One region of the Promicromonospora sp. Populi genome, then DNA from elsewhere that is predicted to be linked to it. Evidence: riboswitches for the same ligand, from Rfam matches in the RefSeq annotation. Region 1 holds a riboswitch; the other holds the start of a gene.
The links. Region 1 has a riboswitch for FMN ahead of pnuC (nicotinamide riboside transporter PnuC). Riboswitches for the same ligand answer to the same signal wherever they lie in the genome.
Positions count from the first base shown of each region.

Region 2: another riboswitch for FMN. It lies ahead of ribD (bifunctional diaminohydroxyphosphoribosylaminopyrimidine deaminase/5-amino-6-(5-phosphoribosylamino)uracil reductase RibD); the one in region 1 lies ahead of pnuC (nicotinamide riboside transporter PnuC).

Region 1 covers NZ_CP163528.1:3,296,868-3,300,644, reverse strand. Annotated here, with positions in the region: gene AB1046_RS14940 (acyl-CoA dehydrogenase family protein) at 1-1,208, opposite strand, end outside; gene pnuC (nicotinamide riboside transporter PnuC) at 1,258-1,944, opposite strand; FMN riboswitch at 2,061-2,199, opposite strand; gene AB1046_RS14930 (helix-turn-helix domain-containing protein) at 2,262-3,011, opposite strand; gene AB1046_RS14925 (hypothetical protein) at 3,022-3,276, opposite strand; gene AB1046_RS14920 (disulfide bond formation protein DsbA) at 3,300-3,777, shown strand, end outside.
Region 2 covers NZ_CP163528.1:932,520-936,296, reverse strand. Annotated here, with positions in the region: gene ribA (GTP cyclohydrolase II RibA) at 1-326, opposite strand, end outside; gene AB1046_RS04185 (riboflavin synthase) at 421-1,140, opposite strand; gene ribD (bifunctional diaminohydroxyphosphoribosylaminopyrimidine deaminase/5-amino-6-(5-phosphoribosylamino)uracil reductase RibD) at 1,140-2,252, opposite strand; FMN riboswitch at 2,463-2,594, opposite strand; gene AB1046_RS04175 (DUF2306 domain-containing protein) at 2,735-3,352, opposite strand; gene AB1046_RS04170 (response regulator) at 3,445-3,777, opposite strand, start outside.

The DNA of each region.
Region 1 (3,777 bases):
ATCTCGCGACCGATGATCAGCGCCTGGACGCTCTCGGTGCCCTCGTAGGTGTGCAGGGCCTCGATGTCGGCGAAGTGCCGAGCCACGCGGTTCTCCAGCAGGATGCCGTTGCCCCCGAGCAGGTCGCGGGCGATCGCGGCGATCTCGCGCGCACCGCGCGTGCACGTGTACTTGGCGAGCGAGGCCTGGGGGCCGGTGAGCTTGTCCTGCTCGTCCAGGAGGGTCATCTGCTTCACCAGGAGCTGCAGCTGCGTCAGGATCGACAGCATCTTCGTCAGGCGCTCCTGCACCATCTGGCTCGCTGCGAGCGGCCGGCCGAACTGCACCCGCTGCTTGGAGTACGCGACGGCGGCCTCGTAGCAGGCGACGGCCTGGCCGACGGCCTCCCAGGCGACGCCGAGCCGGGTCGCGAACAGGACCCGGCCCGTGTCCTTGAAGGAGCGGGACTTCGGCAGGAGGTTCTCGGCCGGGACAAAGACGTCGGTCAGCACGATGTGCGCCTGGTGGATGGCGCGCAGCGAGATCTTGCCCTGGATGGTCGTCGCGGCGTAGCCGGGGGCATCCTGCGGCACGATGTAGCCGTGGACCGCGTTGTCGCCGCCGTCCCCGACGTGTCTGGCCCACACCACCGAGATGTCGCCCATCGAGCCGAAGCCGATCCACTTCTTCTCGCCGTTGATGACGTAGCCCTCGACGCCGTCGCGCGTCTCGCGTACCGCGGTGGTCTCCAGGCCCACGGAGTCCGAGCCGTGTGTGGGCTCGGTGAGCGCGAACGCACCGAGGATCTCGCCGCGGGCCATGGGCCCGGCGTACTTCTCGATCTGCTCGTCCGAGCCCAGCATCACGATCGAGCGCAGTGCGAGGCCGCCCTGCACGCCGCAGATGGTCGAGACCGAGGCATCACCGCGGGCCATCTCCATCGCGGCCAGGCCCTCGGCCAGCTTGGAGACCTTCGGGAAGCCGGGCACATCCACGCCGTCGCGCAGGAAGTCGAGCTCGGCCATGCGCTTGACCAGGTCCATGGGGACCTCGTACCGCTCCCAGTAGCCGTCGATCACGGGGAGAACCTCGTCCTGCACGAACTGGCGGACCGCGAGCTGGTGCGCTCGCGCGTCCTCAGGTACGTCGGCGAACGCGCCCGCGAAGTCGATGTCGAGCGGTTGGGTGAGGTCGTATGCGGGCGCCGTCACTCCTGGGGTCTGAGTCATGCATCCATGGTGCGCTGGTACCGGATATCAGGTCAAGCGAGACTAGGTCTCATTGCGCGACGGCGGCGGCGGGACCGGCGGAGGCGCGCTCGCGCCGGCTGATCCGCCACCACGCGAAGAACCCGAACAGCGTGAACGCCCCGTAGATCACGTACATCAGGGCGGTGGCCCAGTACCCGGCGGAGAACAGCAGGGGCACACCCACCAGGTCGACCGCCACCCAGATCAGCCAGAACTCGACCCAGCCCTTGGCCATGCCGTAGGTGGCGAGCACGGAGCCCATGAAGATCCAGGCGTCGGCCCACACCGGCTCGAACGAGCCCAGGGCGCGGAAGAGCGGGGTCAGGGCCAGCGTGCCGACGATCATCGCGACGACCAGACCCAGGCGAGCCCGCCACGACGCCCAGGTGGGGTGCACGGCCACCGTGCCGATGCCGCCCAGACGCTGGGTCTGCCGCCAGCGGTACCAGCCGTAGATCGAGACCGCGATGAACATGATCTGCCGGGCGGCCTGGCCCAGCATGTCGGCGCGCCCGGTCTCCCCGAACCACGAGCCCATGAAGACCGTGAAGAGCACGATGTTCCCGACAACGCCGACCGGCCACGCCCACACCTTGCGGCGCAGCCCGCCCAGCGCGGACGCCAGCCCGAACAGGTTGCCGATGACCTCGCGCCAGTAGATCTGCTGGTCGCCCAACAGGAACGTCGCCTCGTACGCCGCGCGGAACCAGTCCATGTCTCTGCCCTCTTTCGAAAGTCCGCACACGGGGACTCCGGGGTGAGGGCCGACGCGCCACGAGGGCGCCGACGACGGCGCTCCGCCGCGGCCCCGAGGGGTCGACGGCGCGCGCCGCACGTGCTTCCTCCCATCCGGACTTTAACCGTCGGTCCTGGAGTTTCACCAGGTCAACCGGGACTCTCCTACAAGGAGCGACCCGGGTCGCGGACTATCACCGCCGGCTCGGAATTTCACCGACCCCGGAGCACGTGTGCATCTGCTGCACATTTGTTTAGCGGAACCCAGGATGCCACGGCCTTGTTCCCGCGGGAAAGCTAGACGAGCGCGTCCCGGACGGCGCGAGCCACCTCGTCGGGCCCCGCCAGTCCCTCCACGACGGTGACGATCACGCGGCGGGAGGCAGGGGCGCCGTCGTCGGACAGCGGGTGGCCCGCCGTACCCAGGACCGCGGCGCGGCGCAGGTCGGCGAACGCCTCCTCAAGCTCCGGCCGCAGCTCGCGCGACGGCGTGCGCAGCCAGCGGCGCAGGATCGCGTTGTGCACCGCGACCACCGACGCCGCGAACGCGATCGACGCCGTGGACACCGACCGCTCCGGCGGCAGGGTGTCGCGCAGGTAGTGCGTGAACGCCCGCTCGTAGCGGTGCGTGGTGATCAGCTCCCGGTCCCGCAGGGCAGGGACCTGCTGCAGCAGGGCGTACCGGGCCAGCGAGGTGTCGCGCTGGCCCACGTGGTGGTCGAACACCATGCGTGCGGCGCGGCACACCTCGAGGTACGGGTCGATGTCGGGGTCCCAGGCGCGGCCGAGGTCGTGCCCGGACTCCTCGCTGGACCGGGCGTCGGGGCGGGTGGCGGCCAGCATGACCACCACCTCCTCGAGCAGCAGCTCGTGATCGGCGAAGACCACGTCCTCCTTCGAGCGGAACCGGCGGAAGAACGTGGCGCGACTGACCTGCGCGGCGTCGGCGATCTCCTCGACGGTGGTTCCCTCGTACCCCTGCCGGGTGAACAGGTCCACCGCAGCGTCTACTGCCTGCGCGTGCGTGTGGGTACGAACGGCGGTCATGCCAGGCAGGTTACCGCGTGCCCCCATGACCGCGTGAAGAGTCCTTGGGCGGAGCGTGGGGTTCACGATGCCAATTTTCCCGTGCGGAGATCTTGCCTGAGTGCAGCCTGCGCAGATATCGCACCTCGCGCACGGCCGTGAGCAGGCCGAGCACACCAGGCACCGCAGACCACGGATGACCGAGCACAACGCCCACGAGACACACCAGAAAGATCACCCCGCCGGCGACGACGGCGGCGAGACTTCCCCAGCGGATCCCGGTCACGCAGTGAGCGTAGTCTGCTGCGCGTGACCGACCCCGCCGCCAAGCCCGTCGTCGACGTCTACGTCGACCCCATGTGCCCCTTCGCCTGGATCACGTCCCGCTGGGCCCTCGAGGTCGTCCAGGTCCGCGACGTCGAGCTCACCTTCAAGCTCCTGAGCCTGTACCTGCTGAACAAGGACCGGGACATCGACGGCGACTACCGAGCGGACATCGAGAAGTCGCGCGGGATCGGCCGGGTCGCCGCCGCCGTCCAGACGGACCACGGCCCCGAGGCGTTCTCCGCGTTCTACACCGCGGCCGGCACCCGGATCCACAACCAGCGCGACAAGGACTTCGGCGCCGTGGCGGTCGCGGCGCTCGCCGAGGCCGGGCTGCCCGCCAGCCTCGCCCAGGCGGCGACGTCCGAGGACTACGACGCGGCGCTCGCGGCCTCCCACGAGGCGGGCATGAAGCCCGTCGGGGACGACGTCGGCACGCCGATCATCCACGTCGACGGTGTCG
Region 2 (3,777 bases), 2.4 Mb from region 1:
AACGGCAGCACGTGCCCCGGCCGGATCAGGTCCCGCGCGCCCGATGCCGGGTCACCCAGCACCCGCAGCGTCAGTGCCCGTTCGGCCGCCGAGATCCCCGTCGTCACGCCGACCGCATCCACCGACACCGTGTACGCCGTCTTCCGCGAGTCCTCGCTGCGCTCCACCATCAGCGGCAGCTCCAGCGCGTCCGCGCGGTGTGCGGGCATCGGCGCGCACAGGTACCCCGACGAGTGCCGCACCGTCCACGCCACCCACTCGGCCGTAGCAGTGCTCGCGGCCAGGACAACGTCGACCTCGTTCTCCCGGCCGGCGTCGTCGGCCACCAGGACGGGCCGGCGGCGAGCTCGGCGAACGCGCGCTCCACCAGATCCGTGTTGATCGCCCCCGGGTCTACCGAGCTATCGATGCGCACCGCACTCATCGGGCAACTCCCGTCGTCAGATCGCTCGCCGCAGCCGCCGCAGCCGTAGCGCCCTCGGCGTCCCTGCCGCTCGTCCCGGTCGTCGCCAGGAGCCGCTCCACGTACTTCGCGAGCACGTCCACCTCGACGTTGACGACGTCGCCCGGGACCAGCCGGCCCAGCGTCGTCGCGGCGAGCGTGGTCGGGATGAGCGACACGCCAAAGCCGTCGTCCGACACCCAGGTCACGGTGAGCGAGACCCCCGCCAGCGCGATGGAGCCCTTCTCCGCGACGTACCGGGTCAGGGCGGCGGGCGCGGAGAACTCGAGATCGTCCCAGCGCGGTCCAGGCGTGCGGCCCACCAGCGTCGCGACGCCGTCGACGTGCCCCTGGACCACGTGCCCGCCGAGCCGGCCGTTCGCCGGAAGGGCGCGCTCCAGGTTGACCGCCGCGCCCGGCACGAGGGCACCGAGCGAGGTGCGGCGCAGGGTCTCGGGCATCACCTCGGCCACGAACGCAGCGCCGCCGTCCCCGTCCCCGGGCAGCACCGCCGTGACTGTGAGGCAGACGCCGTCGACGGCAATCGAGTCGCCGGGGCGGGCGTCCGACGTCGCGAGCGGGCCCGCGACCGTCAGTACCGCGTCGGGCGCGGTCCCCGCCTCAAGGCCGGTGCCGGTGCCGCCAGGCCGGTCGAGCGCGACGACGGAGCCGAGCTCCTCAACGATTCCGGTGAACATCAGATCTCCTTCTGGTGTGACTGGTTGGTGCTGGTCGAACTGCTACTGGGCTGCTGCGGTACGGGCCGGTCGACGCCGGTCCGGCCCGCATCAGGCTGGTCCGTGCTCGCGCGGGCAAGCCCGGCGCGGCGTGCGATCAGGAGCACGTCGTCGCCCAGCCGGGTCACGTCCTGGGTGGCGAACCGAGCCGCCTCGCCGATGGTCGTGACGCCCAGGTCGCCGACGGCGGTGGCGCCCGCGCCGAGCAGCACCGGCGCGATGTACGCGTGGAGCTCGTCGACGGCGTCGGCGGCCAGCAGTGCGGTCGCCAGGGTCGGGCCGCCCTCCACGAGCACGTGTCGCACTTCTCGCTCGCCGAGCTCCCGCAGCACGACGTCGAGGTCACGCTCCGGCAGGTGCAACAGGGGTCCGCCGGGCCCGCGCAGGCGGGCGTCGTCGGGCACCGTGCGGCGGCCGAGCACCACCCGGAGCGGCTGGTGCTCGAAGAGGCCGCCGTCCGCCGTGCGCGCGGTCAGGGACGGGTCGTCGATCAGGGCGGTCCCCGAGCCGACGGCGATGGCGTCAACCTGGGCGCGGATCGTGTGGGCGTGGGCCCTGGCCTGAGGACCGGTGATCCAGCGGCTCGTGCCGTCGGCTGCCGCCACCCGGCCGTCGAGGCTGGTCGCGAGCTTCAGGGTCACATACGGGCGGCCGGTGCGGATCGCGTGCAGCCACGGCCGCAGCAGGTCTTCGCCCTCGTCGGCGAGCAGGCCGGTGGTCACCTCGATCCCGGCGGCCTGGAGCCGGTCCGCGCCGCCCGTCGCCAGCGGGTTCGGGTCGGGCACGGCCACGTGCACGACGGCGATGCCAGCCTCGATCAGGGCGTCGGCACACGGCCCAGTACGGCCGTGGTGGGCGCACGGTTCGAGCGTCACCACCGCCGTCGTGCCTCGCAGGTCGATGTCGCGCGAACGAGCGTCGGCCAGGGCCGCCGCCTCCGCGTGCGGCGTGCCCGCACCGCGATGGAAGCCCTCGGCGACCGTGCGTCCGTCGGAATCCAGGAGCACGCACCCGACGCGGGGGTTGGGCCCGTACGCGGGACCATGCGCGGCGAGGCTCAGCGCGCGGCGCATGGCGCTCTCAAGCGCGCGCGGTCCGGCGGGCGTGCCGGTGCGTGGTCCCGCGTACGCCGCAGCGCGGTCGTGCGATGCCTGGGTCATGCGGTCCTCCCCCGAGCTTCGGCGCTCCGGGGGTGGACGACGGGTGCACGGACGTGACCGTCACCGGCCCTGCCCGCGCATACGACGTCACGGCACCGCACGTCCAGGGGACGCACGGCGCCGCACGTGGCTCCTCCCATCCGGACTTTCACCGTCGGTCCTGGAGTTCCACCAGGTCAACCGGCCGTCCTTGCGGACGTACGGGTCGCGGACTATAACCGCCGGCTCGGAATTACACCGACCCCGGAGCACGTGTGTGCGTACTGCTGCTCGTCAGCATGCCATATGGCATGCGGGACGCCGACATGGCCTGCGTCACACCCTGCCTCACCCCGTGCGCCGAGCCGTTCCTCCCGTCCCGCGACCCGTCCCGCGACCCGTCCTGCGCCGTCGGATCAGCCACTCGGCGAAGGCCACGTTGATGACCCACGCACCATCCCGGTCGTGTAGGCCACGGTGCCCATACTGCCGACGATCACCGTGTACGGTCCGAGCAGCAGCGCCTGTGTCCCGGCGCCCATGGCCAGCGCGTAGGCCCGCATCATCCAGGCCGGGTGGTTCACGAAGTCGCGGCGCAGCGCCGCCCGCACACCCAGGGCTATCGACGCGGCCATGGCGGTGCCGACTACGTAGCGCGCCCCGTTGACGACCATGTTGTCGTGGGCCGGCAGGTCGTAGAACGCCGTCATCCAGAGGCCCGACAGTGCGACACCGAGGCCCGCCGGCGCGAGGACACGTCCGGCCAGCCGGTGCCAGCGCCGTCGGCGCAGGCTCGGTACGAACTGGAACGCGCCGAGCATGCTGTACGTCGTCACGCAGATGATGTGCACGACAACGGGCAGCGGCTGGGTCACGAAGCGCGCGTTGTCCGCGGTGACCACGGGATCGGAGGCCAGCTCGGTGAGCCGCACGGAGCCGGCAAGGGCCGGGACGGCCGCCAGGAGGAGGAGCCCCGCCGGTACGAGCCACTCGCGGCGGCCGGCGGGCTTGGTCATCAGCTGGGAAGTTGTCATGGGTCGAGCGTGCCCGGCGGCATGCGGGCTGGTCATGGGCCCGTGGACGGGAATCGTCCGGCCGAAAGTACGAGCTGTGCGACCGAGCCAGGTCAGGAGGGCCCGGTCCGCACGCGCCCGGTGTCGTAGGCCCAGAGCGCGACCTCGACGCGGTTGCGCGCGCCGACCTTCGTCATCAGGTTCGCGACGTGCGACTTGACCGTGCTCAGGGTGACGAACAGCTCGTGCGCGATCTCGGTGTTGGTCCGACCGCGCGCGACGGCCCGGAGCACCTCTTCCTCGCGCGCCGTCAACGGGTCGAGCGGCTGTGTGGGCGGCGCCGCCGGTCCGACGTCAGCGAAGGCCCTGAGCAGACGTGTCGTCACACTCGGCGCGATGAGGGCATCGCCGTTCGCGGCGGCGCGCACAGCCTGGGCCAGGAGTGC